DNA from 2 places in the Acinetobacter sp. NBRC 100985 genome. Region 2 is predicted to be linked to the other one. Evidence: predicted binding sites of a transcription regulator. Region 2 holds the regulator's gene; the other holds the start of a gene.
The links. The regulator PhoB, encoded in region 2, activates phosphate uptake and scavenging genes when phosphate is short. The targets are predictions, from matches to a motif close to TGTCATNAANCTGTCATAA.

Region 1: ACT4_RS09120 (inorganic phosphate transporter) is a predicted target of PhoB. The motif match lies at 1,769-1,787, and genes of this name have one in related genera.

What each region holds. Positions count from the first base shown of each region.
Region 1 covers NZ_BAEB01000023.1:75,276-81,243, forward strand. The annotation lists gene ACT4_RS09120 (inorganic phosphate transporter) at 94-1,722, opposite strand; gene metH (methionine synthase) at 2,159-5,845, shown strand.
Region 2 covers NZ_BAEB01000022.1:73,255-88,537, forward strand. The annotation lists gene gshA (glutamate--cysteine ligase) at 5-1,582, opposite strand; gene ACT4_RS08660 (DUF924 family protein) at 1,775-2,314, shown strand; gene ACT4_RS08665 (hypothetical protein) at 2,352-2,909, shown strand; gene ACT4_RS08670 (DUF445 domain-containing protein) at 2,927-4,234, shown strand; gene ACT4_RS08675 (hypothetical protein) at 4,558-4,995, opposite strand; gene ACT4_RS08680 (pyridoxal phosphate-dependent aminotransferase) at 5,315-6,469, shown strand; gene ACT4_RS08685 (MATE family efflux transporter) at 6,568-7,935, shown strand; gene ACT4_RS08690 (SDR family oxidoreductase) at 8,007-8,834, opposite strand; gene ACT4_RS08695 (TetR/AcrR family transcriptional regulator) at 9,024-9,698, shown strand; gene phoB (phosphate regulon transcriptional regulator PhoB) at 9,948-10,658, shown strand; gene phoR (phosphate regulon sensor histidine kinase PhoR) at 10,667-12,025, shown strand; gene ACT4_RS08710 (DUF2147 domain-containing protein) at 12,146-12,613, shown strand; gene ACT4_RS08715 (PACE efflux transporter) at 12,711-13,163, opposite strand; gene ACT4_RS08720 (LysR family transcriptional regulator) at 13,257-14,141, shown strand; gene ACT4_RS08725 (hypothetical protein) at 14,526-14,900, opposite strand; gene asd (archaetidylserine decarboxylase) at 15,021-15,283, opposite strand, start outside.

The DNA of each region.
Region 1 (5,968 bases), on a different contig from region 2:
AATTAAGTAACTGAACTCATCTATGATGGACATAAAAAAAGCTTTGCCGAAGCAAAGCTTTTAAAGAAACGATTTTATATTTGTGTTGATCTATCAAGACACAAACTGTAAGAACAACCAATATAGACCGCCTGATAATGCAATCGTAGCAGGCAATGTAAAGATCCATGCTGAAAGAATTGTTTTCACAGTCGCAAAGTTTAGACCTGACTTGTTAGCAACCATTGTACCTGCAACCGCACTGTTCAATACGTGAGTTGTAGAAACAGGCATCCCTAAACCATCCGCGGCAGCAATAGTGCTCATCGCAACAAGTTCAGCAGACATCCCTTGGCCATAAGTCATATGGTTTTTACCAATACGCTCACCAACAGTCACAACAATACGCTTCCAACCCACCATCGTCCCTAAACCCAGAGCAAGTGCTACTGCAACTTTTACCCAGTTAGGAATGTATTGTAGGAATGAGTCCAAATTACTGCGGTATTCTTTAACAACTTTCTCTTGGTCTTTATCCATCGCTGGTAAAGCTTCAGCTTTATCTAAGCGCTTGAATGTTGTTGTGCTTAAATACATGTCATTACGGATTTCACTAACAGCACCTTCAGGAATCGCTTTAAGATCACCATAAGTTGCCACACGCTCACCTAAATGCATTGTCATACTTGCTAGTGCTGGTACAACTTCAGCCGTTTGTTCTTTAGTTTGGATATATTTCGTCAATACATCACGGGCTTTTTCATCAGATAGCTCATTTTGATTAACATTCAAAACGGTTGCTGTCTGAACTGAAAGCTGTTCAAATGACTGTAAATGATGTGCATCAAGGTTCTTATTTAAAGAATAAGCCAATGGAACCAAACCGATCAAAATTAACATGATTAAACCCATGCCCTTCTGACCATCATTTGAACCATGCGCAAAACTTACACCAGTACAAGTGAAAATTAAGATCGCACGAATCAATGGTGGTGGTGGCTTATTACCAACTGGCGGTTGGAATAACTCCATTTGACGCTTAAAGATTTTCTTTACTAGTAAGAATAGGATCGCAGCAAAAGCAAAACCAATTAAAGGAGAGAACAATAAAGCCTTACCGACTTTAATCACTTGATCAATATCAATCCCACTCGTTGCACCAGTCGATGCATTTAAAAAGTGGTTCATGATACCCACACCTAAGATTGAACCAATCAAAGTATGCGAGCTAGACGCAGGAATTCCTAAAAACCATGTTCCAAGATTCCATAGAATCGCAGCGATAAGCAAAGCAAAGACCATAGCAAAGCCAGCACCACTGCCGACATTCATGATCATTTCTACAGGAAGTAACGCGATAATACCGTATGCCACTGCACCACTTGCAACCATAACTCCCAAGAAGTTACAGAAGCCAGCCCACATGACTGCCACTGGAGCAGGCAAAGCATTGGTATAAATAACCGTAGCTACAGCATTCGCTGTATCGTGGAAACCATTTACAAATTCAAAGCCTAAAGCAATGAAAAGAGCCGTCGATAAAAGAATAACGGAATATAAACTCAAAGGTGGCACGTGTGCCAAATCTGCACTTACCTGAAAACCAATGTAAATCAATGTCGCGACAATGATCGTCAGGAACACCGGCATAAAGAATTTTGGTGTTGGTACATGTACATTCGTCGATTGTGCCGAAGAGTCGGCAAGCGGTGAATCCGAAACAGGAGGAAGATTTGAATTCATGTAGACGGCTAGAGGATAATAAAATCCCCTGTATTGTTTAATTAAATTATGACAATTATATGACAAAGCACTGTCACATAAAGCCAAAATTTCATGTTTTTAATACATTTTCTTGCCGTTTTTTGCGATAATTCAGCCCTGAATTTTTACTTATTTAAATAAAAACATATAGATAGAAAAAGACAAACACCGTAAAAACTGTTTGTCTGATTTTGCAACAAACGCAAATAAATATGACAACAGCTTGTCATATTTCATTCATGCGTTTTCTTTTTAAGCATTATTCAACTCAATTGTTACAGCCTGATGAAGCTTTTATGACATTTTCAAATTGAACTTAGCAATCACCTCTCCTTTTTGATGAAAATACGCGCTTTGGCTTCGCTTCTGTTACAATGCGCCTGCTTTTTCAATTTGTTATGTACTGGGGTTCTTTATGTCCACGCTTGCCACCCTACAATCCCTTCTCGCCCAACGCATCTTAATTATTGATGGTGCAATGGGGACTATGATTCAACGCCATAAACTAGAAGAAGAAGATTATCGTGGTGATCGCTTTGCAGATTGGGCATCAGACCTAAAAGGCAATAACGACTTATTAGTTTTAACACAACCACAAATTATTCAAGGCATTCACGAAGCTTATCTTGATGCTGGCGCTGACATTATTGAAACCAACAGCTTTAACGGCACACGTGTTTCAATGTCTGACTATCACATGGAAGACCTCGTACCAGAGATCAACCGTGAAGCAGCACGTTTAGCGCGTGCAGCCTGTGACAAATATTCAACTCCAGATAAACCGCGTTTTGTAGCAGGTGTACTTGGTCCAACATCACGTACCTGTTCGATTTCACCGAATGTGAATGACCCTGCTTACCGTAATATTACTTTCGATGAATTAAAAGAGAACTATATCGAAGCAGCACATGCATTGATCGAGGGTGGTGCTGACATCATTTTGATCGAAACTGTATTCGATACATTAAACTGTAAAGCAGCGATCTTTGCCGTTAAAGAAGTATTTAAGCAAATTGGTTATGAATTGCCATTAATGATTTCAGGGACGATTACAGATGCTTCTGGTCGTACATTAACAGGTCAAACCGCAGAAGCGTTCTGGAACTCAGTTCGTCATGGTGATCTACTTTCAATCGGCTTTAACTGTGCGTTGGGTGCAGACGCAATGCGTCCGCATGTTAAAACCATTGCTGATGTTGCTGATACTTTTGTTTCTGCCCATCCAAATGCGGGCTTGCCAAATGCCTTTGGTGAGTATGACGAAACGCCTGAACAGACCGCAGCATTCATTAAAGAATTTGCGGAAAGTGGACTGATCAATATCACGGGGGGTTGTTGTGGTACAACTCCTGATCATATCCGTGCTATTTATAATGCAGTTAAAGACATTCCGCCACGCCAAGTACCTGAAACTATTCCTGCTTGTCGTTTAAGTGGTTTAGAACCTTTTAACATTGATGAAAATTCATTATTCGTCAACGTGGGCGAACGTACAAACGTCACAGGTTCTAAAAAATTCTTACGATTGATCCGTGAAGAAAACTTTGCCGAAGCATTAGAAGTTGCACAACAACAAGTTGAAGCGGGTGCACAGATCATCGACATCAACATGGATGAAGGGATGCTCGACTCGCAAAATGCGATGGTACATTTCTTGAATCTCGTTGCATCTGAGCCTGATATTTCTCGTGTGCCGATCATGATTGACTCATCAAAATGGGAAATCATTGAAGCAGGCTTAAAGTGTGTACAAGGTAAACCCGTTGTCAACTCTATTTCCCTTAAAGAAGGTTATGACGAGTTTGTCGAAAAAGCGCGTTTATGCCGCCAATACGGTGCTGCAATCATTGTCATGGCCTTTGATGAAACAGGTCAGGCCGATACTGCTGCACGCAAACGTGAAATCTGTAAACGTTCTTATGATGTATTGGTCAATGACGTTGGCTTCCCTGCTGAAGATATTATTTTTGACCCGAACGTATTTGCTGTTGCAACAGGGATCGAAGAACACAATAACTACGGTGTCGACTTTATTGAGGCAACAGGCTGGATCAAACAGAATCTACCTCATGCCATGATTTCAGGTGGTGTTTCTAACGTCTCGTTCTCTTTCCGTGGTAATGAACCTGTGCGTGAAGCGATTCACTCTGTGTTCCTGTACTATGCCATCAAACAAGGCATGACCATGGGGATTGTGAACGCAGGTCAAATGGCGATTTATGACGATATTCCAAAAGAACTCAAAGATGCTGTTGAAGACGTTATCCTGAATCAAAATCAAGGTGAAAGCGGTAACGATGCAACAGAAAAACTTCTCGAAGTTGCAGAGAAGTTCCGTGGTCATGGTGGTGCAGCGAAAGAAGCTGAAAATCTTGAATGGCGAAATGAATCCGTTGAAAAACGTCTTGAATATGCATTGGTTAAAGGGATTACCACGTATATTGATGAAGATACTGAAGAAGCGCGTTTAAAAGCCAAACGTCCACTTGATGTCATCGAAGGTGCATTGATGGATGGTATGAACGTAGTCGGTGACTTATTCGGTTCGGGCAAAATGTTCCTACCGCAAGTAGTGAAATCTGCACGCGTGATGAAACAAGCCGTCGCTTGGCTCAACCCGTATATCGAAGCGGAAAAAACAGGTAGCCAATCTAAAGGTAAAGTGTTGATGGCAACTGTTAAAGGTGACGTACACGATATCGGTAAAAATATCGTAGGTGTAGTGCTTGGTTGTAATGGTTATGACATCGTTGACCTTGGCGTGATGGTGCCATGTGAAAAAATACTACAAACTGCGATTGATGAAAAATGTGACATCATCGGTTTGTCTGGTCTGATCACCCCTTCTTTAGATGAAATGGTGTTTGTTGCTAAAGAAATGCAACGTAAAGGCTTTGATATTCCATTATTGATTGGTGGTGCGACGACTTCTAAAGCGCATACCGCAGTGAAAATTGATCCACAATACCAAAATGATGCTGTGATTTATGTGGCGGATGCGTCTCGTGCAGTCGGTGTGGCAACCACCCTACTTTCTAAAGAAATGCGCGGTAACTTTATTGCAGAACACCGTGCTGAATATGCCAAAATTCGTGAACGCTTAGCCAATAAACAACCGAAAGCAGCAAAACTTAGCTATGCCGAATCGATTGAAAATGGTTTCAAGGTGGATGATAACTATGTTCCACCGATTCCAAATACTTTAGGTACGCAAGTGATTACCAATTATCCATTGGCGACATTGGTTGAGTACTTTGACTGGACACCATTCTTTATTTCTTGGAGCTTGGCAGGTAAATTCCCGAAAATTCTGACAGATGAAGTGGTCGGTGAAGCAGCCACTGATTTGTATAACCAAGCGCAAGAGATGTTGAAAGACATTATTGAGAATCATCGTTTCGATGCTCGTGCTGTATTTGGTTTATACCCTGCGCAACGTACAGCTGCGGATACCGTCAGCGTGTTCGATGCAACTGGTCAAAATGTTACGCATACATTCGAACATATTCGTCAGCAATCTGACAAAGTCACAGGTAAACCAAATTTATCTTTAGCGGACTTTATCAGTACCTCTAAAGACAATACTGATTACCTTGGTGGTTTCACTGTGTCGATCTTCGGTGCAGAAGAACTTGCTGATGAATATAAAGCCAAAGGTGATGACTATTCAGCGATTCTGATTCAGTCTTTAGCGGATCGTTTTGCAGAAGCATTTGCTGAGCATTTACATGAACGTATTCGTAAAGAGTTCTGGGGCTATAAAGCAGATGAAACTTTGAGTAATGAAGAACTGATCAAAGAGAAGTATGTCGGTATTCGTCCTGCGCCAGGCTATCCTGCTTGCCCGGAGCATTCTGAAAAAGCGGTGTTGTTTGATTGGTTAGGTTCAGAAGCGAAGATTGGTACGAAGTTGACTGAACACTTTGCCATGATGCCGCCATCTTCTGTAAGTGGTTTCTATTATTCACACCCTCAAAGTGAATACTTTAATGTCGGCAAAATCTCTCAAGATCAGCTTGAGGATTATGCAAAGCGTAAAGGCTGGACACTCGATGAAGCGAAGCGCTGGTTAGCACCGAATTTAGATGATTCGATTGGTTAATTGAATCCCCCTAAATCCCCCTTTGGCAAAGGGGGACTTTCACGTATCTAATAAATTACATGACCGCTCCTCCCTTTTTCAGAGGGAGGTTGGGAGGGATTTATACTTTACGATTTTAGCCTG
Region 2 (15,283 bases):
AATTTTAACGGTATTGTGCAAGATATTGCTCAAAACTCGTGTCGTTATCTTGTTCAAGTTGCGACTGTTTTTGCAACGAAGTTTGCGCTAACTGTTCAAAATATTCAGCTCGTTCTTGGCTTAACTGATGTTGATCATAGCGATGAACATGCTGCTCAGCCATCATGCTACCAAAATTCCAAGTACCGCCATGCTTCAAAGTATCTTCAATCACATGCGATGAAAGTGTTGCATCAACATGATCTAAACGCTGTTGCATAATATGCAGCGCATCTTGATACAATGATGTCGCCGACATCTGATCTAATAAAACAGCACAATCTTTGATAGCATCTAAATGCTTTTGCGCCCAAGCTTGTAATGAAGTTGTTGTATGCCCTTCTTCAATTTTAGCATCAGCTGCGCGACCACGATTGACCACTTCAGTTTGGTTACGATCAACTTGCTCTTGTTCTTCATCAAACAAATCTGGACTATCTTGCAGTAAGCAATAAAGCGCTAAACTTTCCAAGAAACCTGCAGTTATTTCGTCGATCCCAATTTCACTGTAAGGGTTCACATCCACTGCACGAAGTTCGACATATCCCACGCCACGATTTTTCAATGCTTGTGAAGGCGTTTCTCCAGCTTCAGGCACTTGTTTTGGACGGACAAGACTGTAGTATTCGTTTTCAATCTGTAAAACATGGTCATTAATCTGAATAGGTTCGCCATTTTGATCATTCAAACCTAAATCAGTAAATGGTGGATACGGCGTATGCACTGCCTTTTGCAATCCATCTAAATAATCATGCAGGTCGTTATAATGAATTCCTAATTGTTTCTGAGCTGAGTTCTGATACCCCAGACGCCCCATTCTCAATGCAGTTGCCTCTGGTAAATAAAGTGTACCTTTAACCAATGGCTGTAAATGATGTTGACGATTGGTTAAAAAACAACGACAAACTGAAGGACTTGCCCCCAATAAATACATAACCAATGGCGTTAAACGAATAAAGTTACGAATCAGACCAAAGTAACGATGACTCCGATAATCTTGTAGGCTAAGTTGCTTTAGCTCAGGATTGCTTTCGTGTTGTTTTAATTCGGCAAATAACTCTTCAGGGAAAGATAAATTATAGTGTACACCTGAGATTGTCTGCATACGGCGACCATAACGCACACCTAAACCATGACGATACAAGGTCTTAAAACGCCCAATATTAGACATGCCGTATTGGGCTAATTTAATATTTTCTTCATCATCATCCAGCATACATGGCATTGATAATGGCCACAGCTTTTCACCAGCTTCCAAATGTTGATGCACAACCGTATGAATATCGCGTAATTCATTTAATGCAGCAGCAATGGTGTTGTGTGGCGTGGTAATAAACTCCATCAACGCTTCAGAATAATCTGTGGTGATATGTGGATGCGTCAGCGCTGAACCTAAAGCTTTAGGATGATTTTTTTGTGATAAAAATCCATTGCTTTGCATGCGTAAACTTTCACGCTCTATACCACGCAGCATCCCTGTTAATAGCGAAGCATCTACCCAATTTGGTATCACAGAGGAAGAATGTGTGCTGGGTTGATTCATAATTTATATGCTCGCTTATTCAAGATCAGCCGACCAAATCAAAGGGAACGACTTCATTGTGATGCCAATTATAACGACAATTCTGCGCTAGTCATCTGATTTAGTTTGGCAATTTTTATCACAATCTTGTTACATAAGACACGCTGAAATTGTGATTTTATTGAAAATAAATCTTCCGAAGAGTACTCACCCATGCAAGCGCAAGATATTCTAGATTTTTGGTTTGATCCAGATCATCGCTCACTTTGGTATGCGAAAAGTGATGAATTTGATGCAAAAATTCATGCGCTTTTTCAAACAATTCACCAACAAGCAAGCCAAGGGGAACTTTGGTCATGGCGCAAAACAGCAGAAGGACGGCTCGCTGAAATTATTATCCTTGATCAATTCTCTCGTAATCTATATCGAGATCAGGCTCAAGCCTTTGCTTATGATGGAATTGCCCTGATACTGGCACAAGAAGCAATTAGTTTACAACTTGATGCTCAGTTAAGCCCTGATCAACGCTCTTTTTTATATATGCCGTTTATGCATAGTGAATCAAAAGTCATTCATGAATTTGCATTGCAACTGTTTCAACGCTTAGGCAATGAAATTAATCTCAGTTTTGAGAAAAAACATAAGGTGATTATTGACCGTTTTGGTCGATATCCACATCGAAATAAAATTTTAGGACGCGACTCTTCAGCAGAAGAACTTGAGTTTTTAACACAACCGAATAGTAGTTTTTAAGCCTTACTCCCACGGCTTTAAACCATAGGAATTGCATATGAAACGTTTATTAATGTGCACCCCTCTCCTTGTCGCTTTGACAGTGGCAGGATGTGCAAGCTTACCCACTCAACCGAGAACCTTTGATCAGCTCGGCCAATTTACCGCTTATCCATTAAATAACAAAACTTTCCGAGTCGGTTTTCAAGCTGATAATAATTTGAGTTATGGTACAGCAGAGGAAATTACCTTATTAAAAGCTGCACAAACCACGGTGAAAAATGGCTTCCGTTACTTCACCGTTATGGATGATCCAAGTAATGCACGCCACAAGGCTCAACGTCAGGCCGTTATTTATCCAACACCTAATTACTACCCTTATGGTTATTATCGTCGTCATCCCGCCTTTTGGCCTGATCCATTCTATGATATGCCACAAGTGGTCAATATTGATCCAATCCAAGTGTCGTATACTATTGAATGTTTCAAGACTCAGGAACAATCCCCTGATGCATTTGATGCTCAGTTGATCTTGCAATCCTTGGGACAAAAATATGGGTTGAGTCCAACAGGTGAAGTTCTACAACCACCTGCGCCACCTGAAAACAAAAAATAAATTTAAAGGATGACTAGATGAGTTCAGCTGAAGAGATCCACGTACCTAGCCTGCAAAGAAGTAAATACTTTGCCACTATGGCCTTAATCATCGCTGTGGTGTCATGGATTGGCTTAATGGTCGCGGCACATTTTCTCCCTGAATATAAATGGATCATTCATATTTTCATGCTTGCCGCTGAGGCAGGTGTTGTTGGTGGTTTAGCTGACTGGTATGCCGTCACCGTTCTATTTCGCAACCCATTTGGGAAAATGCCGTTACCGAAGCTGTTGCGTGACCATACTGAAATTATTCCACGTAACAAAGCCCGTATCGCTGAATCTATGGGTCGCTTTGTACAGGAAAATTTCCTATCACCACAAGTTGTTCAACGCAGTTTGCAAAATGCAGATTTAAGTTTGGCTGTGGGCGAATGGCTTGCAAATCCAAAGAATAATAAACAAGTGGTACAGATGATCCAGCATACTGTGCCCAGAATTTTTGAATTTGTCAGCCAAGATCAAATCGCACATTTCGTTCAAAATAACAGTGTGCAATGGGTGCGTAGTACCAAAATCAATAAGCTTGCCAGTGAAATGTTACGTGCCGTTTTGGAAAATGATTTCCATCAAGATGTTCTACAACGAGGTCTTGATCTTGCACATGAATGGATGGTTTCACATCCAGAAGAAGCTCGCGATTTATCCCGTAAACTCTTTCAAGAATTGGGGGTTTGGAAACTGGCAAAAGGTGCAAGTTGGATCGGTATTGATGTACAACAAAGAACCATTGATTCACTGATTGAAAAAGTAGAATCCATGTTGGCAAATCCAGAGCATCCATGGCGACAAGATATTGAAGCAACAACACATTCACTGATGTTACAACTTGCAGATGGCAATAGTGAAGCGAGCCAACGTTTAAATGATGGTAAAGATGCACTTTTGGATAGTCCACAAGTGCTCAACTTTATCAGTGGTACCATCGCTATTTTATGTGATGCGATCAAAACTGATTTAATGCAGGAAGATTCAGGCATTGCAACCAACTTACAGGCTGCGATTCAACAGCTTGGAGAAAGCTTGATTCAGAATGAAAAAGTTCGCCAAGTTTTAAATGAAAAAATGGTCGGCTTAGCGATCAATTTCAGTGAGCAATATAGCGACAAAATCATTCGTTATATCAGCGAACGTATCCATGAATGGGACTCAAGAGAAATGATTGCCAAAATCGAAAGTGAGGTTGGCGGTGATTTACATATGATTCGTGTGAATGGTGTGATCGTAGGCGCATTTATCGGTTTGGCGCTCGGAGTTATTCGCGCGATTGTTGAAAATGTTTTGTAAGTGATTTGATTAAGAGTGGCAAGACCATGATGTGTTGCCGCTCTTTTTTATAATTTAATAGCCAATCCCACCCTTATATAAAAATAATTTAATATCAATTGCATACATACTTTTTGATATGTTTAAAAATCCCTCCTAACCTCCCTTTAAAAAGGGAGGAACATCAAAAATTCAATACCTCTAGTAATTTCAGAATTAGTCCCCCTTTATCAAAGGGGGATTCTATAGATTTTCACTTAAAGTTGAGATTGGCGTAACTTAAATAAAATACAATCAGAATTAGACCAAATTTAGAGAAGAGATACTTCGCCCCTTTCAAAAGATCAGACCACATATTTACTTTCTTGGTAATAGCGCGCTAAAGCATCTGTGTCTTGCTTTAAAAATGCTGTGAGATAAGCTTTCACTTGCACTAATGACAATTGATTAAAATGAATCTTTTCTTTTTTCTGACGCTTAATTAATCCGAATACCTGCTTTTTATCAACTAGTACTGGAATATCTGTTTTCACAATAAACTTCAGCTCTTGCGCTGAACCATAAGTATTTAAGACAATTTCTATCGTCCGTTCCGTCTTTCCATCTGTAATGGTAAAAGTTGGACTTGCACCATCTAATTGTAACCAACGACTGAGTTGCTGCTTCCAACCCATTTTATCAAAACGAGTTAACACCCCAATGGTATTGAGTGCCCCAAGCTGCTCTACATCTTTTAAATCAATATGATGTGGATAGCGTATTTTCAGATCGAAACTGTCCATTACTTAATGCCCCATTTCACAATAATTTGTATTTCTTTTAATCACTTGCTATAAATTATATCGCTTAACAGATAAAAATAAAACACTGTATATAATTGAAAATTAACAATTAATTTGACAAATTTAAATCAAAATCGACCAATTCTGTCAGTATTGCTTTTATTAAGACACAATTCCAGTATTTCTATTGATCAGAAACACATTTTTCGAAAGATCGAGAGAGACAGATCACTTTTTATTTTTGAGATCGACAATTTGGAAAAAGCCATTTTTTATCGCTACAATCACATCAAAATAAAATGGAATGAGGTCAATCATCATGTTGCAACTTCAGTCAAAACTCCCAAGCCAAGGCGTTACTATTTTTAGTGTCATGACTGAGCTTGCACAGCGACTCAAAGCCCTGAATCTTTCACAAGGTTTTCCTGATTTTCCTGCACCACCGGCACTGCTTGAAGCACTTAGCCAAGCAACACTGGATGGCTATAATCAATACCCTGCTGGTGATGGAGTACTGGCATTAAGAGAACAACTCGCGAAACAGTTCTTTGCACGCGATCAACAACAACTTGATCCTGTTACTGAAATAACCATCACACCTGGCGCAACCATTGCGATTTTTTGCGCGATCCAAGCCTGTATCCATGCAGGTGATGAAGTCATTATCTTTGATCCAAGCTATGACAGTTATGCTCCAGCAGTGCAACTGGCAGGTGGTCAGTCGATCCATATCCATTTGGAAGCGCCTACTTTTCGCGTAGATTGGCAAAAAGTAAAAGACAGTATTAACGAAAAAACTCGCATGATTATTGTCAATACTCCTCACAATCCAACAGGTGCAATTTGGTCAGAACAAGATTGGAAGCAACTGATTAAACTCATTCAAGATAAAAATATTGTAGTGCTATCCGATGAGGTATATGAACATTTGGTCTTTGATGGACAAATGCACTACAGCGCACTTCATTTTCCAGAACTCCGTGATCGTAGTTTTGTCATCGGTTCTTTTGGCAAAACTTATCATGTTACAGGATGGAAAACGGGTTATTGTGTCGCCTCTCCAACCTTGATGCAGCTGTTTAGACAAATTTATCAATTTGCCAATTTCTGTGGCACTACGCCCTGTCAAATCGCTTTAGCAAATTATATGCAACAGCATCCTGAGCATATTTTAGAGCTGCCAAGTTTTTATCAACACAAACGAGACCTGTTTAATCAACAGATCCAGAACTCTCGTTTCCAGTTTGTGCCATCACAAGGCACTTATTTTCAAAATCTCGATTACAGTAAGATTCGCCCCGATTTAAACGATATTGAAATGTGTCAATTCTTGGCCGAACAACACAAAATTGTTGCGATTCCAATTTCTGTATTTTACCAGCACGCACCGAGTTCACTGCGATTAATCCGATTCTGCTTTGCAAAAACGGATCAAACCTTACAACGAGCGGGTGAAATCCTAGAGCGTTGCTAATCAACAAAAAATAAAATTGAATTACCATCACTTCAACGCTGCTTGTGCTATGTTGAACAAAAGCTGTTCATTCTAGGATGAAGCGTTAAGGAATTTGAATGACACCTCGTCAACCCCTCGTCATGCAACCCAATTTATGGAAAACCTTTTTTGTTTTCCTTGTACCGTTGATCGCCACCAATATTCTGCAAAATCTGTCAGGCACGATTAATACCATTTTTGTCGGGCAAATGATGGGGGTTGATGCGATTGCCGCTGTATCAGTGTTCTTTCCAATTTTGTTCTTCTTGTTGGCATTCGTGATCGGGATTTCAGCAGGTACAACGGTGTTAGTGGGTCAGGCATGGGGCGCACAAAACTTAGAAAAAGTGCGTGCTGTCATCGGCTCAACTTTATTTATGACCTTGATCGGCGGCAGTATTATTGCTGTTCTCGGCCTGATCTTCGCCAAACATATTTTGAATTTATTGGGCACAGATCCAACCGTCATGCATCTCTCATTACCCTATGTAGAATGGATGCTCGTGGGCAGCCCGTTATTATTTGTCTATATTATTTATACGTCGATTCTGCGAGGCGTTGGGGATAGTGTCACCCCACTGATTGCTTTGAGCCTTACCAGTCTAATTGGCTTAGCTGTTACGCCTGTGTTACTGAAAGGCTATTTTGGCTTTCCTGCTCTCGGCATTATTGCACCAGCCATCGCAACCATTATGGGCTATGCGGCAGTTTTAATTTTCTTGGCTTTTTATCTTAACTATAAAAATCATCCGCTGAAAATTGACCGTCAACTTTTGCAGCATATTCATTATGATGCCGAATTATGTAAGTTAATCTTAAAATTAGGCATCCCGACGGGCATTCAAATGGTGACGACCTCTTTAGCAGGTCTGGTCATCATTGGACTCGTCAACCGTTATGGCGCACATGCCACTGCTGCTTATGGTGCAGTGAACCAAGTCTTGAACTATATTCAATTTCCAGCCTTATCCATTTCCATCGCGGCTTCTATTTTTGCAGCTCAGGCAATTGGCGCAGGTAAACCCGATTTGCTCGCAAAGGTGACGCGTACAGCTTTAGGCATGAATCTGTTATTCACTGGAAGTTTAATCACGCTTGCTTATCTGTTCTCGAAGTATTTAATGGCATTATTTATTACCGAACACAGTGTAATTGAATTAGGTCAGCAGCTTTTATTTATAGTGTTGTGGTCAATTTTATTCTTTGGCGCGAGTGCGATCTTTGCTTCGATTATGCGTGCCAGCGGAACCGTTAATGTACCGATGCTGATTAATATTTTCACGATTATTTTAATCGAAGTGCCGTGTGCTTATTGGTTTAGCTCACGTTGGGGATTAACGGGCATTTGGATTGCCTATGCGCTTTCCTTTGTCTGCTTATGTATATTTCAAGCGAGTTATTATCAATTCTTTTGGAAGAAATCAAAAATTAAAGTTCTGATTTAATTAGGGACTGTTGACTTCGACCAAAAATAAAAAAGCCACTCACAGAGAATGGCTTTTTTAATGATGACAACTTACATCATTTTAGTTGCAAGTGCAGCAATGCGTTGATATCCCGTTGGGAATAAACGTTGGCATGTATCAACAATGCGAGCATCTGTACCAATCAAGAGGCGACGTTTGTTTTTCAATACAGCATTGAGAATTTGACGAGCTGCTTCTTCTGGTGGTGTACGAAGGAACTTATCAAATTGTTTAATTGATTTATTCGGGTCCATACCTAAGCTCTTCAAGCTGTCATTCATTTTTGCAGCTTTTGCGATATTGGTACGGATACCACCTGGGTGAACACAAAGCGAACTTACACCACTTTTCTCAATATCTAACTCTTGGCGTAATGATTCAGTGAAACCACGTACAGCAAACTTGGTTGCGTTATACGCAGATTGCGTTGGTTGTGATGTTAAACCAAAAATACTCGAGATGTTGATGATATGACCATCTTTGGTTTGTTTGATAAATGGAAGGAACTCTTTCGTGCCGTATACCACACCCCAGAAATTAATTCCTACGATCCATTCTAAATCTTGATAGCTCGCGCCTTCTACTGTTGAGCCTAATGCAACCCCTGCATTATTGAAGATCATATTGACACAACCATGATCTTGCACAGTTTCTTGTGCCCACTGTTTTACTGCATCGCAGTTCGAAACATCGAGTACTTTTGTTGTTACTGTCACTGGATATTCTTTAAGAATCTCAACAGTTTGTGCTAAGCCTTTTTCATTGATATCACTAATCGATAAGTGGCAGCCTTGTTTAGCCAATAAAATTGCAAGCTGTTGTCCAATCCCAGAACCTGCACCTGTGATCGCTGCGACTTTATTTTTAAAATTTTTCATTGCCTATCCCTTGTTACGAATGATATGCACATATTTGCATAAATCATGTGCAGTTTAAGTTATAGTCAATATAGTTTTGACAATGATGCTTGTCAATATAGTACACTATAGCTTTCTACTAAATCATTTGATCAAATACATTTATTTCCTCAAACTCGGTAGTTATATTTTTAGGTGACGGTTAATTCAATGACAATTTCAACTGATAATGTGCAAAAAAAACCAAAAGCGCCAAAAGAACGTCAATTTAAGGGCTTATCTTTAACTGAGCGCAAAGAAGTGCGCCGCGAAAAGCTGATCGAAGCAGGGATTCATCTATATGGGACAAATGGCTTTTTTTCAGTCACGGTGAAAGATGTTTGTAATGAAGCCAAACTGACTGAACGTTATTTTTATGAATCTTTTAAGAAAAGTGAGGAGCTTTTCCAAACCGTTTTCTTAAAAATGATTGAGAAAATGCAAAATTGCCTTACTCAAGCTGTTCTTATGGCGGCACCTGAACCTAAAAATATGGTCACAGCTGGATTATCTGCATTATTGAATGCAATTAAAGATGACCCTCGCATGGCACGTATTATTTATATTGATGCGATGCTGGTACAGGATTTACATAACCAAGCAACCATCCAAGAAACGTTGACCCAGTTTGATCGGATTATTCAAGGCTTTGTCATGATCACCATGCCGAATGCACCTCAAAGTGCCGAAGAAGTTTCATTAATGGCTACAGGACTGAATGGTTATGTGACACATATTATTATTCGTTGGGTCTCTGAAGGCTTTAAGCAGCCCTTAGCAGATGTTTTATCGGCATGTTGTGCGGTATTTTTATCTTTCATCGAGACAACATCACAAAAAAATTAAAATCGTTTTACAGTTTTGTGACAATCAAAACTGTTAAAATGCATTGATATTAACCAAATGAATTTATTTGCATTATTGTTAAACAACTTGTCATCATCTGGTCACTACTGTGACGCATAATTGTCACAATTTATTGCTAAATTCGACTTTATTAACTCTTTTGCAATGATATTGTCATAATTAATCTTTGTAATAAGCCTGTCATAACAACAAAACGGTTCACCGTTACAGATTTAAGGGTATTGCGCTGTGAAAGATGACTATATTTTAATTGTCGATGATGAGCTACCGATTCGTGAAATGATCCATACCTCTTTGGATATGGCAGGCTTCCAATGTTTACAAGCTGAGGATGCAAAACAAGCGCATCAGATTATCGTTGATCAGCGTCCTGCACTTATTTTGCTGGATTGGATGCTGCCGGGTGGTGTCAGTGGTGTAGATCTTTGTCGTCGCCTCAAAAGAGATGAAAATTTAGCTGAAATCCCTGTGATTATGCTGACTGCACGTGGCGAAGAAGACCATAAAGTTCAAGGTCTTGATGCTGGTGCAGATGATTATATGACCAAACCATTTTCAACACGTGAGCTGGTTTCGCGTATCAAAGCTGTGCTCCGTCGTGCCAATGCACTCAGCGGTGAGAAAGTGATTGATGCCAATGGTTTAATGCTTGATCCTGTCAGCCAACGCGTGAGCTTTGGTAACAGTATTTTAGATATGGGGCCAACGGAATATCGCTTACTTGCTTTCTTTATGACCCATCCAGAACGTGCTTACACACGTGCCCAACTACTTGACCAAGTTTGGGGTGGAAATGTCTATATTGAAGATCGTACCATTGACGTGCATATTCGTCGTTTACGCAAAGTGTTAGAACCTTTCGGCGTTGATCGCTTTGTGCAAACGGTACGTGGCACAGGTTATCGTTTCTCTACACGCGCTGATTTAGCAGCAGGTTAAAATCCTATATGTATGAACCCTATCCCGTCCCTGAACTGGCACGTGAACATCAACAGTTTCGCTACAGCAGTTTATGGACGTTTGCAAAACAAGATTTAAGATTACTGCTGTTTTTCTTATTGATTGCGAGCTTAATTGGATTTGGGATTGAATACTTTTGGAGCTGTATTTTTGCTGCATTTGTACTGTTTTTCTTATTGCAGCTTCGCTCACTCTATCTCGTCAATGACTGGATTTCTAATCGCCCCTATGATGCCCCACCGAATTTAAGTGGGATTTGGGGTGCACTACTGTTCAATGTCTATCGAGCACAACGCCAAGAGCGTATCGTTCAAGCAGAAATGGTCGGCTTAATTGATCGTGCTCAGTCTTCTTTAGTTGCTTTAGCAGAAGCAGTAGTTTTGATTGATGATCAGCATCAAATTGAATGGTGGAATCCAGCAGCAGAGAAGCTATTGGGCATCAATCCTTCCGATCGTGGACGGAATTTATTGTCGATATTGCGCCAACCTCACTTCATTGAATATTTCAAAAATAGTGATCAAGCACCTGATGGCATTCGTCTACAAGCACTGATGGATGAAGAGCGCTATGTTCAGGTGAAATTGACCCGCTTTGGCGGTGAAAGCCGTCTTTTGGTCGCCCACGACATTACCCGTATGCACAACCTTGAGCAAATGCGTAAAGACTTTGTCGATAACATTTCACATGAATTACGCACTCCACTCACGGTGTTAAGTGGTTATATCGAAACCTTTACTGATCAAGATGACATTACCCCACGTTGGAAGCGTGCGTTTACCCAAATGCAATCTCAAACCAAACGCATGAATGCATTGGTCAATGATTTATTGTTGTTATCTAACCTAGAAAATAATAAAAAAATTGCGAAAAATCAGATCATTGATATGGCTAATCTGATGAATCAATTGTTTGATGATGCCCGTGCTTACAATTTAGATTATGGTCATACCCTTAATTTAGATATTGATAGCCACTGCGATCTGATTGGTTCGGATATGGAAATTGCCAGCGCATTTAGCAATTTAATTACCAATGCCATCAAATACACACCCAAAGGTGGAATTATTACCATCGGCTGGCATGAAGATGGTGATCAAGCCTATTTCAGTGTGCAAGACAATGGTATTGGGATCAACCCTAAGCATTTGCCCCGATTAACAGAACGCTTTTACCGTGTTGACAGTGCACGCAGCCGACAAACTGGTGGAACAGGCTTAGGCCTTGCCATCGTCAAACACGTGTTAATGCAACATGGTGCGCATCTTGAAATTAGTTCAAAAGAAAATGAAGGTTCAACCTTTACCGCAGTTTTTCCAAAAGAGCGTTTATACCGCATGGTCTAAAAAATAAAGGGAACTGCTCAGTTCCCTTTGAATATTACGCTATCATTACAAAATAATAAGAATATAATAACTCGTTGTTTCATTTCGCTATTTCTATACTTTATCTCGATCTAAAAACTCATGATGAATACTCGTTTTCTCCGTAATTTTGTCCTATTTCTTGGACTAAGTACTCCCTTTACTGTTCACGCAACACCCTTTGACCCGCTGATTGGAACTTGGAAAGTCGTTGATTCACGTACAGGTTCATACCTATCTGATATTGTGATTCGAAGAAATTCCAAGACTGAGCAATATAGTGCTGTGATTGTCAAAATGTACCCTTCAGCTCAGGAAACTGTTCCAACCACATGTACGCCATGTTCAGACTCATTAAAAGACCAACCTATTATTGGAATGGAAGTTTTGACAGGCTTAAAAATGCTGACTCAAAATGAAGAGTTTGGGCAAGGGGTTTGGGTCAATCCTTATGATGGTTATAAATACAGCATCAATGGACGTTTGAGTAAAACAGGCAAGATGCTTAATATTAATGCAAAAAATCCAAGCAATAATACCTTTCGTAATATGACATGGATTCGCTTATAATTTTTTAGTACTAAAACAATAAAAATGAGTGATTAAATACACTCATTTTTATTGAATAAACTGACTCAAGTTCTATTCAGAAAAATCAAATGCTAAATCAATGACTCGGCTTAGTATTTAATTCTTTAGACTCTAAAAGATGACTCGGTAAACCAAAGATTAAATCAAAAAAATAATTATAAATAAATGTAAAGCATGGGATAATAATCATTAAACTAAAATCCAATAAAAATGCTTTGCTTAAACTAATCTGCATCCACCATGCAATCAATGGAATTAAAATCGTAATTAACACCAACTGAAAGCCAATCGCATGTGCCACTCGTCTTTTCACCGTTCTAGTTTTAGAGACTTGTCTTTTTTCCCATAACTCGAAAACGTAGTTATAGAAAAAGTTGACCGTCACGGCGATCACGGCAATCAAAATCGACAAAGGGCCTGTATGGCTGAGTGTGGTTCCTGACAGTGCAGCCAAAATCATGGCACAGATAAAAAAGCTGAGTACTTCGTAGAAAAATACATAGATAACTCTTCTTTTCGTTCCTTGCATGACAACACCTAGCAATCAATAAAAAATTGGATTTTACGCTTTAATTCTGATAAAAAAAGTTAATCGTTATCAGATTTAATGACAAGGGATTGCATGAGACTCAATCGTGAACAGCTTGAACTAATCCTTGAAATTATTGATCGCGGTAATTTTTCGGCGGCAGCACGCGCATTGAATCGCGTTCCTTCAGCAGTGAGTATGGCGATTGCCAATTTAGAAGCAGAACTGAATTTAAAACTTTTTGAACGAAGTAAAAATCATCTCGAACCGACAGAGGTTACGCTTTCAATTGAACCACATGCACGATTGATCGTGACAAAAATGCGCCAGCTCGACATGCATTTAACAGAACTTTCCACTGGTTTAGAAACCCGTATTTCAATCGGTATTGCTGCTGATATGAATCAACGTTATTTACTGGCTGGTGTTGAACAATTGATACAACTTTATCCGCTGTTAAATATTGAAATGGTGTGTGCGCCACAACAAGAACTTAAAGCACGTTTGCAAAATAATGAAATTGATCTCTATGTTGCCTATAGTTCTTCTGAACTAGATAAAAATGAACGTTTCCGTTTATTGGGTGTAGAGAAATTTGTTGCTGCCATTTCTCCAAAAGATGCACAACAACTCAAAGATCACGATAAAAATGAACTGACCATGCTATCCGAGTTACGGCAAATCATCGTCGCAAGTAAGCATTATCCTTTGCCTGATCGTCGTGTCTTGGTTTCAGATGCATATTGGTATAGCGATAATTTAGCGATGGCCATCAATATGGTTGAGCAAGGTATGGGCTGGGGTAATTTCCCGCTTTCCATCGTGAGTGAACATTTTTCTAAGCAAAGTTTGATTCGTTTAGAGTTTAGTGATACCACCAATGGTCTCGATATGCCCATTCATGCAATTTGGCCAAGTTACAAACCGCTGAGTAAAACACTTCAGCATTTAATTCAACTTTGGGAAAAACAAATTTAAAGCATCATAAAAAAAGCCCGACATCCTGTCGGGCTTTTTCGTATTTCGCACTTTAGGTATAACTCCTGTCGTACCTCACGTCCTGATGCTCAAACTTATTATTTTTGTTTTATGTTTTGGAACTTCCTGTTCCTGATGAGTTCATATTAGGCAATTTAACTTAAGCTGAAAATGGGACATTGACGTTAATCTATGTAGGAAATGGCTTACAGAATAGTTTTATGCTTGGCAAGAAATACCAAACATGCTTAAAAAGCAGCTGACTTATTTCTAAGTCTAGTTTTGGGTGTTTTTAAGGAATATGTAAAATGCACGAGCATTTGATTTAATTAAAACAAATAAGATTGGTTCCGCATAACGGCCATTATGTTAAATGGTATTCATTTATCGTTTAATCACATCATTAGGAGTTAAATAAATTTCTGATTCTTCACCTTGCACAGTAGCTTTTAATTTTTTTGATATATCAATCATTTTACCAATAGCTTCAGGTGTTGGATTTTTCGTTAGTAAGTCACAAGAGTTACGGTCATACCATAAAGAAAACTCTTGTGCATCAATGGATACAAGAAAGTCTTCTTCTGAATTTTGAAGATCTATCGTTACTGTTGAGTCTGTTTTTAAATATGTGTTCCATTCTTGTTTAGTAATACATTCTCCATCATTAAAATAAAACTCTTTTTTTGTTATATACATATTATAGCCAGCATAGGTAATTGGGCTAATCATTAAAAGGACAGGAATAATAAATTTTAACATTGGATCGATGGTCTCTAAAGGAACTAGAATTTAATTTTTCCTAAAATTAACATAATACGCCTTATACAAAATACTTAAAAACAAAAAGCCCCTATATAGGGGCTTTTATAATGTTATTAATTAAACCGAATGCCCCAACCGCTCACCCATGACCACAGTCGAGTTCGCTTTAAACTGCTGTTCCCATACCATTTTATCTTTTTCAAATAAAACCACAGCAGTAGAACCTAAGTAGAAACGACCTAACTCTGCACCTTTATCCAACTGCATTTGGTGATGTTGTAATTCAACCTTACCTGAAGGTTTTACCTTACCTGTTGCAACAGTTTCAATCCCAGCCACAATCATCGCGCCAACTAAAACCACTGCCATGCGACCAAGTT